Regions from separate parts of the Arthrobacter sp. NPDC089319 genome, predicted to be linked through region 2. Evidence: riboswitches for the same ligand, from Rfam matches in the RefSeq annotation. Region 2 holds a riboswitch; the other holds the start of a gene.

Region 1 (11,781 bases), on a different contig from region 2:
AGCAAGACGCGCGGCTATCTGGGCGGGCCCGCGCCTGCGGCGCTGAGCAGCACGGTGCCGCAGCATGTCCTGCTGCTGGACGGGAAAATGGCCGGCAACTGGAAACACGTGCTCAAGCCCGGCTCCGCCGAGCTGCGGCTCAAGCCGCTGCGCGCGTTCAGCGCCGCGGAGCGGCAGTCCGTAGACGGTGCCGTGGAACGGTACGCGGCGTTCCTTCGCCGGCCCGTCACGCTGGAACTGGCCTGAACCGCCGTTCTCAGGTGCCGTTGGTGGTGCGGAAGCGGAGGGTCAGCAACTGGAACGGCCGCAGTTCGATGCCGACCGAGCGCTCCGCCGGCAGTTCCAGCCGGACATCCTCCACGTCGCGCTCCAACAGGTCCGTGGCCGAGACGCCCGCGAAGCCGAAGCCGGCGTTGATGGTGGCCCTCGCCCGCCCGCCAAAGGCCTCGTAGCAGCGCAGGATCAGGTCTCCGGAGCGGTCCTCCGCCAGTTTGACAGCCTCGACGACCACCGCCGGATGGTCCACCCGGAACAGCGGGGCCACCGGGCCGGGCCCCACCCCGTGGACAAAGCGCGGAGGCAGATTGAGCCGGTAGCCTGCCCGCACCGCGTCCGGAATGCCGGCGCCGATCACCAACGACGTCCGGAACGTGTGCTCGCCTTGGTCGGCCTGCGGATCAGGGAACAGCGGCGCCCGCAGCAGCGATTGCCGCACCACTGTGGCGGGCATGGCGGCCGGATCGGTCCGGCGGATGTCGTGCCCGTAGGTGCTGTCATTGGCGACGGCGACCCCGAAGCCGGGCTCGCCCACCTGCACCCAGCGGTGCGCGCAGGTTTCAAACCGCGCTGCGTCCCAGGACGTATTGCTGTGCGTGGGCCGGAAGACGTGGCCGAACTGGATTTCCGATGCCGCCCGGTCCGTGTGGAGGTCCAGCGGAAAGGCCAGCTTCAGCAGCTTCTGCCGCTCGTGCCAGTCGACGGTCGTCTCGACCTCCAGCGATCGGGAGTCGGCGGCCAACCAGACCGTCTGAACAACGCGGGAGGCGCCGAAGCTGCGGTTGACGCGGAGCCCGGCGCATCGGGGCCGGGCCGGCAGGACCGTCGCGGCGTCCCCAGTGCCGGAAAAGGCCTCGATGGCTTCGGCCGCGCGCAGCTCCTGGCCAACTAATTTGTAGTGCTCGTCCAGATCCCAGGCGTCCCATCTGGCCGGGGTGTCGCGGAAGAGCTGCAGCAGGTTGGCTTGCGTGCCGGCGGGAATGACCTCTCGTCCGGTGTCCAGGTCCACCAGCGAGGAGATCAGGCCCTCGGAATCGATCACGACCCGGAGCAGGTCATTGGCCAGCAGCCAGCCGTCGCCGCTGGGTTCAACGCCGACGCTTGACGCCTCGCCCGGGTCGGGTGGGTCCGCGGCCCTCGCGGCGCTCAACGCGGGCACGCCGTCCACCGGATACGGGCCGGCATTGGCCACGGCGCTGCCTGCTCCCCGGCCCAACAGTGCACGCAGCGAGCCGTCGATCATACCCGCCAGCTCCACCGCCAGCCGCGCGTAGTTGGCCTCAGCCTCGCGGTGCACCCAGGCGATCGAGGAGCCGGGCAGGATGTCGTGGAACTGCTGCAACAGCACGGTCTGCCACGCCTGTTCCAGCGCATCGTACGGGTAGGGCGCGGCACCTCGCACCGCCGCCGTCGCCGCCCAGAGCTCGGCCTCGCGCAGCAGATGCTCGCTGCGGCGGTTGCCCCGTTTGGTGCGCGCCTGCGAGGTGTAAGTGCCCCGGTGGTATTCCAGATACAGTTCACCCGACCACACCGGCGGCCGGTCGTATTCTTCCTCCGCGGCGCGGAAGAACCGTTCCGGGCTGGAGAGCCGTACCCGCGGCGAGCCTTCCAGGTCGGCGGTGCGGTGTGCGGCGGCGAGCATCTCGCGCGTCGGTCCGCCGCCGCCGTCGCCGTATCCGAAGGGAAGCAGCGAGGTGTTGGCAGATCCCTTCTCCGCGAAGCGCCGTTCGGCCCGGGCGAGCTCGGCCGCGGTCAGCTCCGCGTTGTAGGTATCCGCCGGCGGGAAGTGGGTGAAAATCCCGCTGCCATCGATTCCCTCCCAGCAGAAGGTGTGGTGCGGAAAGGTGTTGGTCTCGTTCCAGGAAAGTTTCTGGGTCAGGAACCAGCGGGATCCGGCGGCGCGGGCAATCTGCGGCATGGCGGCGGTGTAGCCGAAGGAGTCCGGGAGCCAGACCTCCTCCGGATCCACGTCGAACTCGGTCCGGAAGAACTTCTTCCCGGCGATGAACTGGCGGGCCAGCGCCTCCCCGCCGGGCATGTTTGTGTCTGCCTCGACCCACATCCCGCCGGCCGGGACAAAACGGCCGGCCCTGACCTGGTCCGCCACTCGTGCGAACAGGTCCGGATATCCCTCTTTAAGCCAGGCGTACTGCTGCGCGGAGGACGCGGCGAAGACGAACTCCGGGTCCGATTCCAGCAAGGACAGGACGTTCGCGAAGGTCCGGGCAATCTTGCGCTTGGTCTCGCGGACGGGCCAGAGCCAGGCGCTGTCGATGTGCGCGTGGCCGACCGCATGGATCCGGTGCGCGCTGCCGGCTGCCGGGGCGGCGAGCGCGGGCTCCAGCACGGCGCGGCCGGCAGCGGCGGTGCCGGCGATGTCCGCGGGATCCAGCGCGTTGAGTGCGTGCTCCAGCGTCCGCAGGATCTGGGCGCGGCGCGGCTGCCCCGGATCGAGCTGGAGCATGAGTTGCTCCAGCACCGTGAAGTCCTGCAGCAGTTCCCAGGCCGCGACGTCTCGCAGCGCAATGTCGGCCCGGCGGAAGGTGTAGCACGGGTTCCGTCCGATGGTGGCGGGGTCTCCCAACGGGGTGGGCTGGAAGCTGAAGTTCTCGAGCAGGTCCGGGTTGGCCGCCGCTTCCAGGTAAAGCTCGACGGCGGCGCCCGGCCGTGCGTCCAGCGGCACGTAGGCGTTGCGCGGTTCGATGGCCTTGATGATCCCGCCCAGCGGGGTGTAGACGAGCCCCTCCGCCTGGAAGCCCGGGATGCCGGGGGTGAACCCCGGGTCCAGCAGCAGCTCCGGCCGATGCCCGGCGTCCACTGTCCATTCCGCCGGGATCTGCCCGCTGAGCCGAAACCAGCTGGTGGACCAGGCCGGCCCCCAGGTGCTGCCCGCCGCGAACTCGGTGAAGCCGGCCGCCATCGCTTCCCGGAACGCGACCGGTTCGCCCGGTACCTGCCAGGCCGCCAGCCGTACCGGGACCGCCGCCAGGTAGACCGCCGGGTGCAGCCGTTCGAGAATGAACCGGCGGATCCGCGCCTCGACCTGGGCCGCGTCGTCGTGCATGGCACCGTCCTTTTCTGCCAGAGCGGCTGGATCAGCCCTTGACCGCGCCGGCCATCGCGAAGGAACCGCCGATCCCGCGTGAGACCAGAATGTAGAGCAGCACAACGGGGACCGAGTACAGGACCGAGTATGCCGCCAACTGCCCGTAGGCGATGGCACCATGTTGGCCGAAGAAGCTGAAAATGCTTACCGCCGCGGGCTGCTTGGCGGATGAGAGCAGCAAGATGAAGGGAACAAAGAAGTTCCCCCACGCCTGGATGAAGACAAAGATGAAGACCACCGCGAGTCCCGGACGCATCAGCGGCACCACGATCCTGGCCAACGCGTTCATCGCCGAGGCCCCGTCCACCCAGGCCGCCTCTTCCAGGCTGACCGGGACGGAATCCATGAAATTCTTGGTCATCCAGATGGCCATCGGCAGCGAAGACGCCGCCATGAACAGCGTGGTGGCCGCCAGCGAATCGAGGAAGTTCAGCTGCACGAACAGGCTGTAGACCGGGACCATGATCGCCGTGATGGGCAGGCACGTTCCGAACAACACGACGTACAGGAACGGCTTGTTGAAACGCATCTGGTACCTCGAGAGCGGATAAGCCGCCAATACCGCCGCCAGCACGGTGACCACCGCGGTCCCGCCGGACAACAGGAAGCTGTTAAGGAGCGGCACGAACGTCAATTCCGGAGTGAGCACCGCCGCGTAGTTGGCCGCGGACACCTCGGCCGGGAACTGTGTTTGATAGCTGGCCTCCGCATCCAGCGAGGCCAGGATCAGCCAGCTCAACGGCAGCAAGAAGCACGCCGCAATGGCCAGCAGGGAGACGTTCGCCAGCACCGCAACGCTACTGCGCCGGCCGGAAGCCACGGACAGCTGACCGGGACGGTTCATCAGCTCAGCCCTTCCTTTCGCGCAGCGCACGGATGTAGATGACGGAGAAGACCGCCCCGATCAACAGCATCACGACGGCGATGGCGGTGCCGTAGCCCACGTCGCTGTAGCGGAAGGCCTCTTCGTAGGCCATGAGCGGCAGCGTGGTGCTGGCTCCTGCCGGGCCGCCGGCCGTCATCACATAGATCAGCGTGAAAACCGAAAGCGTCTGCAGGGTGATGAGCATCAGGTTGGTGGCAATGCTGCGCCGGATCATCGGCAGCGTGATGTACCACAACCGCTTTGATCCGCCGGCGCCGTCGATCATCGCTGCTTCCGTGATCTCCTCCGGCACATCGTTCAGCGCCGCCTGGTACACCATCATGGAAAACGCCGTTCCCCGCCAGATGTTGGCCAGGATCACCGCCAGCATTGGGACCGTAAACAGCCAGTCGGTCCCGTCGATGCCGAAGAGCGCGGTGAGCTGGTTCAGGGTTCCGTCCCGGTTGAAGAAGGCATAGGCCACGAAGCCGGCCACGATTTCCGGCAACACCCAAGCCGCCACCACGCATACCCCCACGGCCGCGGAAACCGCCTTGCTTGCCTTCGTCATCAGCAGCGCGATGCCCAGGCCCAGCAGGTTTTGGCCGAGCACGGCGGAGACAAGGACGAAGATGACGGTCAGCCAGAGCGACTGCAGGAAATCCGGGTCGCTGAGCAGCTCGGTATAGTTTTCCAGCCCGACCCACTGCGGGTCCTTGGCGGCGACGCCGGTCAGGGCAGCGTTGGTCAAGGACCCGTAGAAAGCCCACAGGATCGGGCCAGCCAGGAACACGCCCAGCAGCACCACGGCAGGGCCGAGCGGCAGCAGCCGCAGCACTGTCCTCCCCGGCGGGCGACGCCGGCCGCGCCGCTCAGTGCCGCCACGCGTTTCGGCGTCGCGGGCCACCACCTCGGCGGCTGTCACTGCTGCTACTTCTGCACTGTGTTTTCTGCGCCAACAAGGTCGGTGACGGCGGCGTCGAACTCGGCCGCGGCCTCCTCGGGTGACTTCTTCCCCATCATCACCGCTTCGGTGGCTTCCTGAACGGCGGTCGAAATCTGCGGGTAGTCGGCTGTGGCAGGCCGGTAATTAGTCACCGAGACCAGTTCGGAAACCTCGCCCACGAACGGATTGGCTTCCAAGTAGGCGGGGTCCTTGGCCACATCGGTACGGACTGCGATCTGCGAATTGGCCACGGTGTACTGCAGCGAGTTCTCTTGGTTCATCACCTCTGTGAGGAACTCGAACGCGAGATCGGGATTCGCTGAATTGGCTCCTACCGCCAGTGTCCAACCGCCGGACATGCTGACTGCTCCCGGCTCCTGTCCGCTCTGGGTGGGGAACGGTGCCACGCCCATCACGTCGCCATATTCGAGCCAGTCCACCAACCCTCCCTCCTGCCAGAACGACGGCGAGTAGGAACCTTCCACGGTTCCGCCCAGTTTGTCCTCGGGAAACAGTTGGCCGAAGACCATCTGCCATACGTTCGGGTCCAAGGCCTCGGCCGGTGTGACCGCCAGGTCCTCTTGATAAAGCGTCTGCAGGAAGGCCAGCGAGTCAATGAAGCCTTGCGAGCCGACCACCCACTTGCCTTCAGCGTCGTCGTAGAGCGTGTCGCCGGTGCCATAGAGCAACTGGTAGAAACTCTGCATGACGGTGCCTTCGCCGGTGCCCGTGCCGGCGTAGAGGTTGAACGGGACCACGTCCGGCTGCGAGGACTTGATGGCCCGGGCGGCCTCCAGGATGGCGTTCCAGTCCTTCGGAGCCCAGGGGACGTCCACGCCGGCCTTTTGCAGGACGTTCTTGTTGTACCAAATGGCCCGAGTATCAGTACCCAGCGGGACAGCATAGATACTGCCGTCGTCCGCGCGGCCGGCTTCCTTGGCTCCCTCGTTGAAGTTCGCCCAGTCGTCCCACTCGGCCAGATACTGATCCAGGTTCAGGAGGTAGCCGGCATCCACGTCCGAACGAATCTTGAAGGTGTCCTCGTAGAACACGTCCGGGGCGGTGTCCGGCGACCGCTGGGATAAGGCGAGCTTGGTCGCATAGTCTTCGTCGCTGCCGGTGATGGGCTCCAAATTGACCGTCACGCCGTCGTGCGCAGCCTCAAAATCGGCCTTCGCCTTCTTCATCACCTCATCCATCGTGGCATTGGCCTCGGTGGTCTGGTACACGATCCGTAGTGAGGAGCTTTGCGGGGTATCGCCCTCCCCGCCCCCGCCTCCACCGCCACAGCCGGCCAGCGCCAGCGCTCCAACGGCCAGCAATGAAACTTTGATTCGGTAATCACGCAGCATGGTTCCCCCCTCGTTTGGAGGCTTCCGGGCCAAACGCCGTCGGCGTGGGTCAGGGGCCTACCGGCATGCTACCGAGGGGCTCCATCGAATGGATTTATTCGTCCCAACCGTGATCAAACTGCAATGTGCGTCAGACCCGCGGGAAAAACGCCTGCGTGAGCTCTTCGTGCAGCTGGTGGACGTCGGTCAGGAAACCGTCGTGACCTAGCGGCGTTTCGATGGTGTGCACCTTGACCGATCCGGGCAGCGCCTCGGCCAACTGGCGCGATTGTTCCGGAAAGTAGAGACGGTCCGAATCCACCGCCGCAATGAAGAATTCCGTCTCCGCGAGACCGCCCAGGGACTGCTCCAGCGAGCCGCGGCCGCGGGACACGTCGTGGCTGACCAGGGCCTCTGTGAGCAGGATGTAGCTGTTGGCGTCGAAGCGGGAAACCAACTTCTCCGCCTGGTAGTCCAGATAGCTTTCCACCGCATAGCGGCCGCGGGCGGAGGGCGTGATGCCGCCAAACGGCTGTTCCTCCGCCTGCGCCGAGCGGCCGAACCGATACTCCAGTTCAGGCTCCGAACGGTAGTTGATGTGGGCGATCCGCCGGGCAATACCCAGTCCGGCTTCGGGGGCGGGACCGCCGTAGTAGTCGCCGCCGGCAAAGTGCGGATCCAGCCGGATGGCTGCGACCTGCGCCTGGGCAAACGCGATCTGTTCGGCGGTGCTGGCCGCCCCGCACGCCATCACGGCGCACCGCGCCGTGCGCTCGGGGAACGTCGCAGCCCACTCGAGCGCGCGGGCCCCGCCCATCGACCCGCCGAGCACGGCGTGCCAGCGGCGGATGCCCAGCGCATCGGCGAGCCTCGCCTCGGCCCGGACCGAATCCCGGATGGTGACGAACGGAAACCGCGACCCCCACGGCTTACCATCTGGTGCCGGCGTCGCCGGGCCGGTGGAGCCGTAGCAGCCGCCAACCATGTTGGCGGCCACTACGAAATAGCGCTCCGTGTCGATGGTGGCCCCGGGACCGACCAGGTCGTCCCACCAGCCCTCCTCGTTGGAGGCACCGCGGGCCACATGCGTGCTGCCGGTCAGGGCGTGCTCGATTAGGACGGCGTTGGAGGCATCCGCGTTCAGGGTGCCCCAGGTTTCATATCCCAGAACAACCTCGGGCAGATAGCCGCCGGCTTCCAGCTCCAGCGCACCTACTGGCATCCTGCGCAGGACGCCATCCGTCGCCTGATCCACCAGTTCCTGCGGTTGCACGATCGTCACGCTGCGTTCTACCTGCTTGCCTAGTCGTCCGAGCCCTTGGCGGCGCGGAAACCGGCCTCCAAGTCGGCGATGATGTCGTTGACGTTCTCGATGCCCACGGAGAGCCGGACCAGACCGTCGGTCACGCCGGCGGTCAGCCGCTCCTCGGCCGAAAGCTGGGCGTGGGTGGTCGACGCCGGGTGGATCACTAGCGAGCGCACGTCGCCGAGGTTGGCCACATGCGAATGCAGTTCAAGGCCGTCCACAAAACGCTTGCCGGCCTCGATCCCGCCCTTGATCTCGAACGACACGATGGCGCCGGTGCCCTTCGGACCGTACTTGCGGCCGCGGTCGTACCAGGGGCTCGACGGCAGGCCGAGGTACGCGACGGACGCAACGTCGTCGTGCGCCTCGAGGAATTCCGCGACCTTCTGCGCATTGGCCACGTGGCGCTCCACCCGCAGGCTCAGCGTCTCCAGCCCCTGGGCGATCAGGAAGGCGTTGAACGGGGAGACCGCGGACCCCAGGTCGCGCAGCAGCTGGACGCGGGCCTTGAGGATGTAGGCGAGATTGGCGCCGAGCGCACTTCCGACGCCCAAGTCGCGGGCGAAGACCAGCCCGTTGTAGGTCTCGTCGGGGGTGTTAAAGCCCGGGAACTTTTCCGGATTGGCAGCGAAGTCGAAGGTACCGGCGTCCACGATCACGCCGCCGATGGCCGTCCCGTGGCCGCCCAAGTACTTGGTGGCCGAGTGCAGCACGATGTCTGCGCCCCACTCGATCGGGCGGATCAAGTACGGGGTGGCCAGCGTGTTGTCCACTATCAGCGGCACGCCATTCTCATGGGCGATGCTGCTGACCGCTTCCAGGTCCAAAACATCTTGGCGCGGGTTGGAGACCACCTCGCCGAAGAACGCCTTCGTGTTCGGCTGCACTGCGTCGCGCCACTGCTGCAGGTTGTCCGGATCCTCGACGAACGTCACCTCGATGCCGAACTTGGGCAGCGTGGTGCGCAGCAGGTTGTACGTGCCCCCGTACAGGCTGGGGCTGGCCACAATATGGTCGCCGGCCTCGGCCAAGTTCAGGATGGAGAACGTGGATGCGGCCTGGCCCGAGGCCAACAGCAGCGCGCCGACACCGCCTTCCAGACTGGCGACCCGGGCCTCAACGGCCTCGCTGGTCGGGTTGCCGATCCGCGTGTAAATGGGCGCCAACTCGGACAGGGCAAAGCGGTCCGCGGCGCTCTGGGCGCTGGGGAACACGAACGAAGTGGTCTGATAGATCGGCAGTGCACGGGCGCCGGTGGCGGCATCCGGCTCCTGGCCGGCGTGGATCTGACGGGTTTCAAAGGACCAGTCTGCATTGGACATGGTGCAACTCCTTCATGGGAAGGGGTCATCCGGGATCCGGCCGTGCCGGCATGTCTATCCCGGGTGTGACCCGCGCTTGCGCACCGCCTGATGGCGGCTGCCTGGTCTTCACCCGGGGCACCCCACCGCGGTTGGAGGGTTGCCGGCCAGCAAACCGGGGTTTCACGCTGGCACTCATGACCTGCGTCCAGTCTCAGCGGAGAGCCCGCCCGGCCGCAACAATGTGACACCTTATGACCGCCCGCAGCGGCGCTTTTTCCGCCCCAATCTGGTGGTGTGAGCACCTGCCAGACATGGATCTTCGAGCCACATCCGGCCGGATACTGGTGACTTAGGTCACCCTAAGTCGAGAGAGGGTTCACAAAGTGCCAAGATATGGCTATGCGCTTCGACCACGTTTCATATGCTGTTGAGCCCGACGGTCTGGCTGCCACCTCAGAGCGGATCTCCAAAGCTCTGGGTATTGACGCAGTCAAGGGCGGGGTGCACCCCCGCTTCGGCACCCGCAATATGATCTTCCCGCTGACCGACCACCATTACCTGGAAGTGGTGGAGGTCCTGGCCCACCCCGCGTCCGACAAAGCCCCCTTCGGGCAGGCCGTGCGTGCCCGCTCCGAAGCCGGCGGCGGCTGGATGGGCTGGTGCGTGGAAGTGGACGATCTGACCCCGTTCGAAGAGCGGTTGGGCCGCCATGCGGTTCCCGGAAACCGCAAGTTCCCGGACGGCCAGGAATTGACCTGGCAGCAGATCGGCATCAAGGGCCTGATCGCCGACCCGCAGGTTCCCTACATGCTTCGCTGGGATGACGGCACCGAGGCGCTTCACCCGTCCAACGCCCGCCCGGCATCCGTCAAGCTGATCGGCCTGACCATTGCCGGTTCCTCGGATCGCGTGGCGGACTGGCTGGGCACCCCGGTGGATGACCTGCTCGACGACGTCAAGGTTGCGTGGACCGCGCCGAACGGCACGCCGGGCATCATGTCGGTCCGCTTCGAAACCGCGAACGGCATCGTCGAACTCTAAGGTTCCGGTCTCGTCCGGCCCGGTGCACGGCTCGCTTTTTTACGCAGGGCTCCCGTTCCGGCCTCTTGCTCCCACCCACGGTGGCGCAAGAGGCCGGAACGGGAGCCTTTTGCCTGTCCCCGGCAAGCATCCTCTCGGCCGACCGTTAGGTACGCCGTCTTAGGTACCGATGCCGATGGCCGGGCCCACCAGCGCGTAGCCGACGAAACCGGCGATATCCAAAAGCGCGTGCGCGACCACCAGGGGCATCACCCGCTTGACCTTCGAATAGACGTAGCCGAACACCAGGCCCATCAGGAAGTTTCCGATGCCCGGCCCGATCCCCTGGTACAGGTGGTAGGTCCCGCGCAGGGCGGCGCTGACGAAGATCGTGGTCCAGATCCCCCAGCCGAACTTGGCGAACCGGTTGAACAGGTAGCCCACCATGACCACCTCTTCGAGAATGGCGTGGCGCAGCGCCGACAGCACCAGCACCGGCACGGTCCACCAGTATTCGTCCAACGCCGCGGGGACGATCGCGGTGGTGATCCCCAGCGCCCGGCCGGCGGCATAGACGGCCAGCGTGCCGGCACCCATCGCCAGCGCCAGCAGGAAGCCCAGGCCGAAGTCCACCCGGGGCCGGGAGAAGGTGAACCCGATCGAGCGGAAGGCCGACTGGCCCGCCGAGGTCAGCAGGAACAGCACCAGGGCCACCGGTACCAGCGCAAAGAGGATGCCGAGCATCTGGTACACGAAATCGAAGACTTCCCGCTGGTTCAGCACCGGGTTCAACGTGGTCGTCTGCGAGGCCAGCGGAGCGCGGGTCATCTTCTCCAGCAGGTTCACCACGGCGTAGACCGCCGACTGCCCCAGCGAGAGCCCGAGCACAATGAGAACTTCCGCCCGGTAGTAGCCCAGCGTGCGCGGTGTGCTCGCGGTCACGACCTTCTGCTTGTCCATGACCACCATCTTGCCAAGTGAACCGGGGGCCGGCGACATCCGGGCAGGGTCCAGGTTGAACGCTCCCCCGGCCTTGCATCGGCTTCCGTTCCGCCGGCGGCTTCCCCCGCTATAGGTCCAGGAGCAGCCGCCTGCCCTTGCACCGGGATACGCAGATCATCATGGTGTCCCCGGCGGCACGCTCGGCATCCGACAACAGCGAGTCGCGGTGGTCAATCTCGCCGTCCAGCACCGGCGTTTCGCAGGTTCCGCAGATTCCCTCGCGGCAGGAGTTCAGCGGGCTGAGTCCGGCCGCCTCAAGCGCCTGCAGGATGGACTCGTCCGCGCCCACCGGGACCTCCGTACCGTCGGCCAGTTCGACGACGAAGGCCGATGACCCGCCGTCGGGAATCGCCGGGGCATCGCCGGTGGCCGCGAAACGCTCGCAGTGGAAACGTCCGGGGTCCTCCCAGCCGTCGGCAATCGACTGAATCACATTGAGCAGCGGCCCGGGACCGCAGGCGTAGACGTGGGTTGCCGCGTCCTGTTCAGCCAGCAGTTCGGCCAGCGGGTAGAAACCGCTCTCATCGTCGGCGTGGATGTGGATGTCACCGCCGAGTGCCTCGATCTCGTCGAGGAACGCCATCGAGGAGCGGCTGCGTCCCAGGTAGACCAGCCGCCAGGGTAT
Region 2 (11,781 bases):
CGGCGTCGACGGGCTTGGGGATCAGCAGCGAGGCGGCAAAGGCCGCGACCGTGATGACCAGACCGACCACCACCACCGTGAGGTAAGAGGCGTGGTCGCCCAGCGCCGAGGTGCCCACGAGTACCGCCGGCAGCACCAGAAAGCTCAGCCCGGCGCCGAGGTTGAAGGCTCCGGCATTCATGCCGGGTAGGAAGCCCGGGTTGCCCGGGGGCGAGAGCACCACGCCGAGCCCGTTGAGCATGATGTTCGCGGTTCCGGCGTACATGATGCCGAGCAGCGCAGTGCCGGCGACCATCAGCGGCAGGCTGTTCAGGCCGAACAGCGCAATGACCACCAAGGAGACGACGCTGCCGACCATGCCGATGCGCAGCACATTGGTGTAGCCCAGTACCGGGGCGAGCCGTCCGCTAATCGGGCCGAAGACCCAGCCCAGCAGCGCGTAGGGAGTCAGGATGAGCAGTGCCGTTTCGGTGGGCCCGATGCCGAAGCCGGGTGCGGCGGCTTGTACGTAAGCGGGAACAATCCCGTTGATGACGGCGAAAATTCCGGTCATGGTCAGGACCGTAGTCAGCAACGGCGCCCACGTCGAGCGCTGGCGCAGATGGACAATCTCGACCATCGGCTGCTTCGCGCGCTTCTCGGTGGCCCAGAAGCCGGCGAACGCAGCGGCGGCCACGGCGATCAGCACCAGCGAGAGGAACAGGGTCTCCCCGGAGAACCCGCCCACCAGCTTGGCCGCCTCGTTCAGCGCGGTGAGCAGGGCCCCGACCGCGACAACAATAAAGACGACGCCGGTCCAGTCCATCCGCGTCCCGGCCTGCGGTTTGCTCTCGGGTGTCAGGACAGCGACGAGAACCGCGGCGATCACACCGAGGACCACCATGAACCAGAAGATGCTGCGGAAGCCGTAGTGCTCGGCCATGTAGCCGCCGAGGAAGGAATCGACGCCGGCCACGCCGCCGTTGACCGCAAGGATAACGCCCATCAGCGTGCCGTAAGTGCGCAGGTTGGGCACGGCGGTGCGCGGCATGATCAGGCACAGCGGCACGGTGGGACCGCTAACGCCCTGGATAATCCGGCCCACGAAGAGCCATGTAACGTCCGGGGCCAGCGCGGCGATCACGGAGCCGACGGCCGTCAGCAGCATCATCGCGACGAGGATCCGCTTGCGGCCGACAATGTCGCTCAGCCGCGGCAGGAACAGGGAGAACAGCGCGGCGGTGGTGAAGAACCAGGTCTGGGACAGGCCGATCGCGGCCTGATCGGTCTGCAGCTCCTCCCCCATGGTGACCAGGGCGGGGCTGAGCATGGACGCATTGAGCTGGAAGGCCACGCAGGCCGTCAGCAGGGCGACCATCAGGGCGGCGCTGCCGCCGCGGGTTACCTTGGCTTCCTGAAGAACGGTGCTCATTTCGCTGCCGCGCCGTTCTCCGCCACGCCGTTGGCGTCGGGGGCCGCGGAGGCGGGCGCCGCCGTCGTGGTGGGGGCGGCGGTTCCGAGGTCTACCTCGCCGATCCGGACCAGGGCATCGGTCACCAGGTTCCAGAACTTGGTGCGGTCAAGGTCCACGGCCACGGAGGTGTGGCAGTCTGCCGGTGCGGGGGCCCGGAAGTCGGCCACGGTCATGCCAAGGGTCAGCTTGCCCTGCAGTTCGATGTCGACCGGGACCTTGCGGGTTGTCATGACCGTGGGGTCGATGACGTAGGCGACGGCGCACGGATCGTGGACCGGCGGGTAGTCGAAGCCCTGTGCGTCCTTGTACGTTTGGGCGAAGAAGTCCATCAGTTCGCGGACAAAGTGGGCCGGACCGGTGCCGACGGCTTCGATCTGCTCCACCACGTCGGGGGTGGCCAGCGCCTGGTGTGTGAGGTCCAGTCCCACCATGACCAGGGGCCACTTCTCGTTGAAGACGATGTGGGCGGCCTCGGGGTCGATCATGATGTTGAATTCGGCCACGGCGGACCAGTTGCCTACGTGATAGCCGCCGCCCATCAGCACGACTTCCTTGACCCGCTCGACGATGCGCGGCTCCTTGCGGGCGGCCATCGCGATGTTGGTCAGGCCGCCGGTCGGGACCAGGGTCACGGTGCCGGGTTCATGCGCCATGATCGTGTCGATGATGAGATCAACGGCGTGGCGCGGGTCCAGTTCAATGGTGGACTCCGGCTGCGCGGGGCCGTCCATGCCGGACTCTCCGTGGATGTCCGGCGCGGTTTCGATGGTGCGCACGAGCGGGCGGTCGCAGCCGGCAGCGAACGGGACACCGGTGATGCCGGCGATGGTCCCCACGGCCAGCGCGTTCTTGGTGACCTTTGCCAGGGTCTGGTTGCCAACTACGGTGGTCACGGCGAGCAGTTCGATGTCCGGGTTGCCGTGGGCCAGGAGCAGCGCCACCGCGTCGTCGTGTCCCGGATCGCAGTCCAGGATGATCTTCTTCGGGCCAGGCGTCACGGAAACGGCGTCCAAGTTTTCTCTCCACGTCATCGGGGGCCCGCCGCAGCGGGGTTTCAGTCACAGGAAGTGTGACACCCCTTCCCGGATTACGTCAAACGCTTGACGTAAACTCGAGTCAAGCGCTTGATGCCATATGTCGCCTGAACTTCCATATCATGGGCACATGGACCACGCCCGCTCGCCCCAGTTCCCGCCGCGCTCCGGTGAGCGGGTGACAGCGGCGATGGTGGCGGCACGTGCCGGCGTCTCCACGGCGACGGTTTCCCTGGTGGCCAACGGCAAGACGCATGGGCGGGTGTCCGCGGACAACATCTCCCGAGTCAACCGGGCCATCGCCGAACTCGGATACGTGGTGGACAGCGTCGGCAGTTCGCTGGCCAAGGGAGTCAGCTCCATTGTGGTTCTGGTGGCCCCGGACATTTCCAACCCGTTCTTCGCCAAGGTTGTTGCTGGCGTCCGAGAGTCCCTCGGCGCGGACTTCCAGCTGCTGCTCTCCGTCACTGAGGCCGGCGAATTCCCCCGCGCCGCTGACATCCGCCGCCTCCTCGCCCTGCGCCCGGCAGGTCTGCTGGTAGATGCCCCCGATGCCGACTTCCTCGAGGACCTCTCCACCACCGGCCCCATGGTGCTACTCGACGCGCCCGGGCTGGAGGCTTACGCGCCGTCCGTCAACCTCGACGTGGCCCATGGCGCCCGCGAACTGGCGGCGCACCTGGCCGCCACCGGCCACCGGCACGTGGCGTACATGGACAGCGTGACCGGCACGGCCACCTTCACCATCCGCCGAACGGCCTTCCTAGAGGAGGCGGCCGGGCGCGGAATGACCGTGGACCCGGCCCACCTGATCAGCACCACGATCGACGTCGGCGCGTCGGCCGATGCGTTTACCGCCGCCTGGCCCCAGTGGCAGCAAGCGGGCGTCACCGCCGTCGTCTGCGCCACCGACACCCAGGCGTACGGCGCGCTGCAGCAAGCGCGTGTTGCCGGCGCGCGGATCCCGGACGATCTCGCCGTCGCCGGCTTCGACGACCTGCCCTACTCCGCCAGCAGTAACCCCGGCCTCACCAGCGTCCACCTTCCCGCCACCCGTCTGGGCCTCAAGGCCGGGGAACAGCTGCGCCGCCTGATCGAAGGCCACGACCTCGAGCAGCCCCAGCTCATCTTGGAGAGCTCGCTGATTGTGCGCGGCTCCACGGAGCGGACCGCCGCCAGCTAGCGAACGACGGCGGCACTCGCCTTATCTGCGGACGACACCTTATGCGTGGGCTTGCCGGCCCCCTCATTGATCCGCTACACCTCGCGCCAATCGTGCCCGGTGACGGCTGCCCCTGCCTGCGGCCCCATCTGCAGCATTCCGCCGTCCACGGCCCAGGACGCCCCGGTCACATAACCGGCATCGGCGGAGGCCAGGAAGGCGATCACGGCGGCCACTTCACGGGCGTCGCCGGGCCGGGCCAGCGGGATGCCGGGCCGGTCGATGCGCTGCGGGTCCTCGTCTTCGTTGCCGGTCATCGCGGTGGCAATCTCCCCCGGCGCAACGGAGTTGACCGTGATGCCGTGCCGGCCGAGCTCCAGCGCCATGTTTTTCACCAAACCGCCGAGTCCGTGCTTGGCGGCATCGTACGGCGCGGCGCCGACCATCGGCTGGTGTTCGTGCACGCTGGTTACCGCGATGATCCGCCCGCCGGTGCCGGCTGCCGCCATTTTCCGGGCCGCCCGCTGCATGCAGACGAACGCGCCGTCCAGATCGGTGGCAACCACGTTCCGCCACGTCTCATAGTCAAGGTCAAGGAACGGCTCCATTGCCCCGGTTCCGGAGTTGTTGACGAACACGTCCAGCCCACCGAGCCGCCCCGCCAGCGAATCAACCACGTCTCCGCAGCCGGGCAGGTCCGTGGTGTCCAAATGAACGACGGCGGCGCTGCGGCCGAGCGCGCGGACCTCCTTCGCGGTGGCCTCCGCTCCTTCCCGGTCCGAGTGCCAGGTGATGCCCACGTCCATTCCGGCCTGGGCAAGGGCGACGGCGGCGGCCCGGCCGATGCCCGAATCGGAACCGGTGACGATGGCGGTGCGGGGCGTGAACTGTTCCATGCGCCCCATTCTGGCGAAGAACTGCCGGTCTGGCAGCCCTGCATAGCCCGAATCAGCCCGTGAACCGCGGGGAATTGCCTACTAGTTGTTGAGCGCCGCGGAGAGCTCGGATCGAATCGAGTCGATCCAGGCGATGCGCCGTGTGATCCGTTCCTGGCCACCGCTGCGTTCCCACATCTCGATGAAAGCCTGCTCGCCGCGCGCGATCCGGGCAAGCACAAAGGGTCCGGATTGATGAATGCCCCTGACGATCTGATCCAAGAACTCGTCCCGCTGCGGACCGACGGGAATACCGTAGGCGTCGGCTACGATCCGCAAGCGGGAACCAACATCAAAACCTGAACGTCCCCAGCGCTCCGCATCCTGATGGGTCTCAACAGGGACCCAATGCCGTGCCAAGACCGCGAGATCGTGCAGTGGATCGGTCGGGGCAGCGAATTCGAAGTCGATCAGCGCAACTGCCTGCCCGTCGCGCACCACGACGTTCTCCACGCACACATCGTTGTGACCGACGATTTTCCCGCCGCTGGGGTGTGCCAACTCGGTGTTCCAGACGGCGTTGGCAGGAGGGGCGAAGTCAGCCACGGCGTCGTGGAATGCCCGCAGCAGCCGGGAAACCGACGCCAGCAGCCCGGGAGATAGTGACCACTTCGGAAACGGTGGAATGGCCACGTCTCCGGGAATATAGCGCAGCCGCTCCCTGCCCTGCTCATCAATCCCCAGGGGCTCCGGCACTCCGGTGAAGCCGTTGGATCTGGCATGTTCGAGCATGCTGAAAACCAGTTCCGTCTGAGCCGAGGCGGGGCGGCGAACTTCATCGCCGATTCTGATGACCGCCCCGGCGTTGGCGACTCCGCCGGCCAGCACCTCGCCGTCGTTCATGGGCCATACCCTACCGCGGCACGCGCTGCTGGGCGGCCTGCTTTTAACCGTGGAAGGGGCAGGACGCAGCCTGCCCCTTCCACTGAAAACTGCTACGCGACGGTCATTTCACCCATCTCGTCCCAGCCCTCGCCGTCAATCTGGCGGCTGATGATGCGCGGAGTCTCCTGCAGGTACGGCGGCTGCTCCTGCATGGCCTTCTTGAAGTGATCGCTCTTCACATGCGCTTCAGCGGCGTCGTCCTTGAAGGCTTCCACCAGGACATACTCGTTCGGATCCTCCACGCTGCGCGACCAGTCGAACCACAGGTTGCCCGGCTCGGCGCGGGTGGCTTCGGTAAACTCGCGGACCAACTCCGGGAAGTTGTCGGCGTGCTCGTTCTTGACCTTGAACTTGACCACAATAAAAATCACGCGGATTCAGCCTTTCTCTAGGTGTCTTTCAATCCTGTCACGGGCCAAATTGGCCGGCCGGCCAATCACTCGGCCAATCACCCGGCCAAGCCGCCGGCCAGCGCTTTGGCGGCGGCAACATAGCGCCGGGTGACCAGCCGCTGGGCTCCCTCCGCCACCGGACCGCCTGCCCGGTAAAACCAGTTGGAGTGCCGGCTGAACGCAAACAGCTCGAAAACCACCAGCCCGTTCTCCTCCAGAGACGCCACAAAGCCCTCTTCCCCTGACTCCGGATGCCCCGGCAGCGTGCCGTAACCAAACCCCGTCCGGGTGGAGGTCCGCTCCGTCCACACCACGCGGCAGGGTGCGGACAGCCGCAGCGGCCCGGCCCCGAATCCGGGCACCACGTCCACCCCTTCGGCGGCCGCAGGCGTGGCCGCATCGACCTGCAAACCAGCCAGCCGGTGCAGCTCCCAGCCCATCAGTCCCTCGGCCAGCCTGTGGAACGCGTCCTCCCCGACGCCCACCGCGGTGCGCACCTCGGTGGTCCGGTATCCCGGCGGCGTGCGGTGCACTCGACTCAGCCCCACGTCGTCGTAGGTCAGCGGCGCTGCGCTGAGATCCTTGGCTTTCACCGCTCAGCCCTGCCGCACATCGTCGCCGCGGGCCAGGCCCATCCAGCCCAGCGACTCGCGGTCCCGGCGCGGCAGCGACGCCACCACCAGGTCGTACGAGTCCTCGATCATGTCGCGCAGCATGTCGTCGGGCAGCGCACCGTCGCAGCGCACCCCATTCCAGTGCGTTTTGTTCATGTGATAGGCGCCGGTGATCTCCGGGTGCGCCGTTCGCAACTGCTGGGCGAGCGCCGGTTCGCACTTGAGGCTGATGCTCAGCCGGGGCGACTGCAGGTCGGACAACGCGAACATTTTCGCGGTCCGCCCCGGCGCACGGACTTTGAACACCGATGCCTCCGGGCCGAACGGAAAGTCCTCGAACGTCCCGGGCAGGGAGAGGCAGAATTCACGCAGCGCGGTCGCGTCCATAGGCACGAGCCTACTGCTACCTGCCCAGCCGGTCACCAGGTTGCCGGTGCGCGGCGGCGGCTTCGGTGGCAGGATGGTTTCACGGATGTTTCACGGGGAACAACGGCGGTGCTTGCGCGCCGGCACCAGCTCCTCAGGGGGCGCCACGAGGTGTCGGGCGCGGCCGGTCCAATGAGAGGAGAGCCATGGCAGACACCGGCAGGGAGGCCAAGCGGGCGGCCGGCAAGGCTGTGGACAAGACCGCGGAGGCCGCCGACTCCAAGACTTTTGAGTGGGTGGCACGCACCGGGTATGCGGCCAGCGGGCTGCTGCACCTGCTGATCGGCGCGATCGCGCTGCGACTGGCCTTCGGCGGAGGCGGCGAGGCGGACCAGTCCGGGGCAGCCTCCAGTCTGGCGCAGAACCCGGGCGGGCTGTTCCTGCTCTGGGCGGGCATGCTGGGCGCCGCGGCCCTGGCGCTGTGGCAGGTCAGCGACGCGGTCTTCGGCGGCCGCGGCCTGGAGACGAAGAAAAAGTGGGGCTACCGGGCCAAGGCCGTTGGCCTGGCCATCGTCTACGGAGCCATCGCGGTCACCTTCGGCAGCTTTGCCCTGGGCTCCGGCAGCAACAGCAGCGAGAAATCGCAGGACGCCAGTACCAAGCTGATGCAGTGGCCGGGCGGTGCCGTGGTGCTGTTCCTGATCGGCGCGGTGATCATCGGAGCCGGCATCTACTACGTGGTCAAAGGCCTGTTCCGGAACTTCTTCAAAGACCTCAAGCCGCTGCCGCGGGGCGGAGTCCGCACCGCCGTGACCTGGGTGGGCATCGTCGGCTTTGTCGGCAAGGGCTTGGCCTTGTTTGTGCTCGGGCTGCTGCTGGCGGTCGCCGCCGTGCAGAACGACCCGCAGGACGTGAAGGGCCTGGACGGCGCGCTCAAGGCGCTGCGCGAACAGCCGCTCGGGCCGGCGGCGCTGGCCTTCGTGGCCGTCGGGCTGATCTGTTACGGGCTCTACCTTGGCGCCAGGGCGCGCTACGCGAAGATGTAGCGCGCCCTGCGTGGCCCCGTCGGCCCGATGCCCGGCCGGCGCCGGCCGGGCACCCGGCGCTGACTACTCAGCCGAGACTGGCGTCAGCACGTCCTTGACCAGTGGATCCTCCGTGGTGCCGAGGTATTCCTCGAGCCGCGGATCGGAGAAGATCTCGATCAGCTTCTTGCTCTCGGCGCTGTCCTTGAACTCGGTGCCGATCACCAGACGGGAGGCGAACGTCTTGGGTGCCGCCGGGAACAGGATGCCCTTGTCGCGGCCGATCTTGCCGGCGTCGAACTGGGAGACGTAGCCGATCGCCACGTCGACCGAATCGAGCATGCGCGGCATCGCCAACAGGTCCGCTTCCTTCAGTGTGAAACCGCGCGGATTGCCGGTGACGTCGCGGATCTTCGCGGTGCGCGGCTCGACCGCCGGATCCAGTTCCAGCAGCCCCTCGCGCTGCAGCAGCCAGAGCGCCTGGCCTTGGTTGGCCGCATCGTTCGGCAGCAGCAGGACGGCGGCGCGAGGCAGGCTCTCGACCGAGTCGTAGCGCGTGGAATACAGCCCGAAGCCCCACTGGAACAGTTCCACGGTGGGCGTCAGTTCGACGCCGCTAGCGTCCGCCGACTGCTGCATGTACCACTGGTGCTCGAAGATGGTGGCGTGGAACTGGCCCTCTGCCACCGCGCGGTTGGCCTGAACCGGGTCCTGCAGGCCCACAGCCTCGATCTCCACGCCGTAGTCCGGCGCGATCTCCTCGGCGACGAACTTGAGGATCTTCTCCTCGCCCGCCATAGCCGGTTCGAAGTGGACCTTCAACGGGGAGGTGACCTCGCCGCCGGCGGCGGCCGCGGTGGCCGGCCGGGACTGCTGCTGCACTAGCAACAGCCCCAGGACCAGAGCGACGACGGCGGCGATCGCCGCGATGCCCCACGGCAGGGCGGTGGACTGCTTGCGCAAGGTGAAACCATGGTCGTGGCCAGACCCGGTAGTCGGTGTGTTCATGTGTGGTGCTCCTGGTTTGTTCAGCTAGGGGCGCAGCAGGGCGCGGGAAATGCGGTCGCCGGCGAACTGCACCAGCTGGACCGTGATGATGAGGACAACGATGGTGGCGGCCATCACATGGGTATCGAACCGCTGGTAACCGTACGTGACGGCCAAGTAGCCGATGCCGCCGGCACCGATGGTTCCCGCGATCGCCGAGTATTCGATCATCGAGATCGTGTTCAGCGTGATCGCCGAGGTCAGGCCCGGCAGCGCCTCGCGCAGCTGGGTCTGCCGGATGATCTGCCCGGTGGAACTACCGGTCACCAGACCCACGGCCATGTTCTCGCGCGGCAAGTCGTTCAGCGCGTTCTGCACCAGCCGGGCAAAGAACGGAATGCCGGCCAGCGTCATCGGGACCACCGCCGCCGCGATGCCGATGGTGGTCCCGGTCACCCACTTCGTCAACGGGATGATCGCCGCCATCAGCACCAGGAACGGCAGCGAACGCCCCATGTTGACCAGCCAGCTGAGCACACCATGCAACCGCGGCCGCGGAAACAATCCGCGGCTGTCCGTGTTGTACAGCAGCACACCGGTGGCTCCGCCGACCAGGATCACCAGTGCCATCACCAGGCCGACCATCGCCCAGGTCTCGCCGTAGGCGGGCAGCAACAGCGCCGGCAGGTCGGCCCAGGGCGTGTCCAGCCCGACGGCGGCGGTTTCGGTGGGCCTCATGTTCGCGCCTCGATCTTCTGGTTGGCTTCGTGTTCTGCATCGTCCGACGGCGGCGCAACCGATTCCCGGGTGTGGACGGTGGCGGCGGAGACTGCCACCCGCCGATCCGCGACCAGGCCCAGCTGCCCCAGATAGGCGCGGACCTCCGCTTCCGGGCGGCCGGCCACGCCGATTTCGGCACGGCCGAGTACCGAGTCGCCGTGCGCTTCCACCGAACCGCCCAGCAGCGCCACGCGTACGCCGAGGCCTGCGGAAAGCCGGGTCATCCACTCCGGGTCCACCGGCCCGTGCCGGTAGGAGACGGACAGCGCATAGTCGAAGCCGGCCGGCAGCGGCAGGGCCCGCACGGGCAGCAGTTGGCGGCCCGCGCCAGACGCAGGATCCGCCACCAGTGCGCCGATCGGCCCGTACTCCGAAACCCGCCCGTTGGCCAGCACGGCCACCTGGTCGGCGACGTGGCGCACCACGTCCATCTCGTGGGTGATCAGGATGACGGACAGTCCCAGCTCGGTCCGCACGTCATCCAGCAGGTCCAGGATCTGCTGCGTGGACTCCGGGTCCAAGCCGGACGTGGATTCGTCGGACAGCAGAATCCGCGGCCGCAGCGCCAGCGCCCGGGCGATGCCCACCCGCTGCTTCTGGCCGCCGGAAAGCTGCCCCGGGTAGGCGTTGGCCTTGTGCAGCAGGCCCACCCGGTCCAGCAGTTCGGTCACACGGTCCTCCATCTGCCGGTGCACCACGCCCAGATTGCGCAGCGGGAGCGCAACGTTCTCGGCCACCGTCATCCGGCGCAGCAGCGCCGAATGCTGAAAAATGGTGCCGATCGCGCGGCGTTCGCTGCGCAGTGCCTGGCCGGACAGCGCGGACAGGTTGCGGCCGTCCACCAGCACCTGGCCGGAGGTCGGTTTCTCCAACAGGGAAATGCAGTGGGACAGGGTCGTTTTGCCGGCCCCGGACGAGCCAACGACGGCGGTAATCGCCCCCTGCTCGATGGTCAGGTCGATGCCCTTGAGCACATCGACCGTCCCCTGGCCTGTGCTGTAACTCTTGTGCAGATCACGGATCTCAATCATCGCGAACCGCCTGCGGCGTGCCGTGTCATGTTGCTCCTGAAGTTCAGGGAGCCCCGGGCACAGCCGTCACAGCCGCGCAGGCATGGCGCAGCCAGTTCCGGTCCTGTCCGGGTTCTCCATCGGTCCTGGCATTAGCACCGTGCGGCAAAGAGCCGGGGTTGCTGCGGCGTCATCGAGCCAGATCTCTCAGCCGCTCTGGATGGTTCTTCCGACGTCGGTGCGTTGCCCACCCAAAGGGGCCGCGCACCGACGTCGTTGTCTAAATGGTTCTGCTGTTGCCCAGGCTCAGTCGACCAGGGCATTCTGCAGCCGGAAGCCGGCCGCGCGGTGGTTCTCCGGCAGCTTGTCGCCGCGGCCGAAGAGCTTGTTGCGCAGCGTGCCCGGCGCGTACTCGGTAGGGTACGCTCCGAGCTTCTGCAGCTCCGGCACCACGTATTCCACGACGTCCTCGAACGTGCCCGGGGTGATGGCGTAGGCCAGGTTGAAACCGTCCACGTCGGTTTCCTCGACCCACTCCACCAGCTTGGCGGCGACCTCCTGGCCGGAGCCCACGGTGATCGGGCCGAAGCCGCCGACGCCGACCCATTCGGCCAGCTGGCGGATGGTCCAGGGCTTGCCGCTGTCGCCGGAGGCCTTCTGGAAGGTCTCCACCGAGGACTGGATGGCATTGGACTTCACGTTCTCGCCGATCACGTCGTCCGGGCCGTAGGTGGACAGGTCCACGCCCATCCAGCCCGAAATCAGGGCCAGCGCGCCGTTGACGTCCGCGTACGACTTGTAGTCCTCGAACTTGGCCTGGGCGGTGGCGTTGTCCGGTCCGGTCACCACCGTCTGCATGGCGTAGATGCGGACGTCGTAACGGCCGCGGCCGGCAGCCTCGGCCGCGTCGCGGATTTTCTTCACCGACGCGGCAAGCATTTCCTTGGTGGGGCAGGTGACGAACACCGCCTCGGCGTTCTCGGCGGCGAACTCGGTGCCGCGCTTGGAGGCCCCCGCCTGAAAGATCACCGGAGTGCGCTGCGGGCTCGGCTCGGTGATGGCGATCCCGGGCACCTTGAAGTACTTGCCCTCGTGCCGGATCTCGTGCACCTTTGCCGGGTCGGTGAAAACGCCGGTC

Evidence for each region. Region 2 has a riboswitch for S-adenosylmethionine ahead of AB0N75_RS02975 (ATP-binding cassette domain-containing protein). Riboswitches for the same ligand answer to the same signal wherever they lie in the genome.
Region 1: linked by a shared signal. The riboswitch ahead of AB0N75_RS13890 (bifunctional o-acetylhomoserine/o-acetylserine sulfhydrylase) and the one ahead of AB0N75_RS02975 (ATP-binding cassette domain-containing protein) in region 2 are both predicted to bind S-adenosylmethionine.

Annotation. Positions count from the first base shown of each region.
Region 1 is NZ_JBFBGZ010000009.1:24,213-35,993, forward strand. Features, by position in the region: gene AB0N75_RS13860 (winged helix DNA-binding domain-containing protein) at 1-246, shown strand, start outside; gene AB0N75_RS13865 (glycoside hydrolase family 38 C-terminal domain-containing protein) at 257-3,340, opposite strand; gene AB0N75_RS13870 (carbohydrate ABC transporter permease) at 3,372-4,226, opposite strand; gene AB0N75_RS13875 (sugar ABC transporter permease) at 4,231-5,085, opposite strand; gene AB0N75_RS13880 (extracellular solute-binding protein) at 5,178-6,545, opposite strand; gene AB0N75_RS13885 (homoserine O-acetyltransferase) at 6,676-7,746, opposite strand; gene AB0N75_RS13890 (bifunctional o-acetylhomoserine/o-acetylserine sulfhydrylase) at 7,827-9,152, opposite strand; SAM riboswitch class IV at 9,220-9,334, opposite strand; gene AB0N75_RS13895 (VOC family protein) at 9,534-10,175, shown strand; gene AB0N75_RS13900 (CPBP family intramembrane glutamic endopeptidase) at 10,335-11,114, opposite strand; gene AB0N75_RS13905 (PDR/VanB family oxidoreductase) at 11,224-11,781, opposite strand, start outside.
Region 2 is NZ_JBFBGZ010000002.1:31,836-43,616, reverse strand. Features, by position in the region: gene AB0N75_RS03030 (MFS transporter) at 1-1,411, opposite strand, end outside; gene AB0N75_RS03025 (nucleoside hydrolase) at 1,408-2,484, opposite strand; gene AB0N75_RS03020 (LacI family DNA-binding transcriptional regulator) at 2,678-3,670, shown strand; gene AB0N75_RS03015 (SDR family oxidoreductase) at 3,745-4,545, opposite strand; gene AB0N75_RS03010 (phosphotransferase) at 4,627-5,427, opposite strand; gene AB0N75_RS03005 (putative quinol monooxygenase) at 5,520-5,840, opposite strand; gene AB0N75_RS03000 (DUF1990 domain-containing protein) at 5,918-6,454, opposite strand; gene AB0N75_RS02995 (MmcQ/YjbR family DNA-binding protein) at 6,458-6,862, opposite strand; gene AB0N75_RS02990 (DUF1206 domain-containing protein) at 7,048-7,887, shown strand; gene AB0N75_RS02985 (MetQ/NlpA family ABC transporter substrate-binding protein) at 7,951-8,874, opposite strand; gene AB0N75_RS02980 (methionine ABC transporter permease) at 8,899-9,591, opposite strand; gene AB0N75_RS02975 (ATP-binding cassette domain-containing protein) at 9,588-10,664, opposite strand; SAM riboswitch class I at 10,778-10,870, opposite strand; gene AB0N75_RS02970 (LLM class flavin-dependent oxidoreductase) at 10,950-11,781, opposite strand, start outside.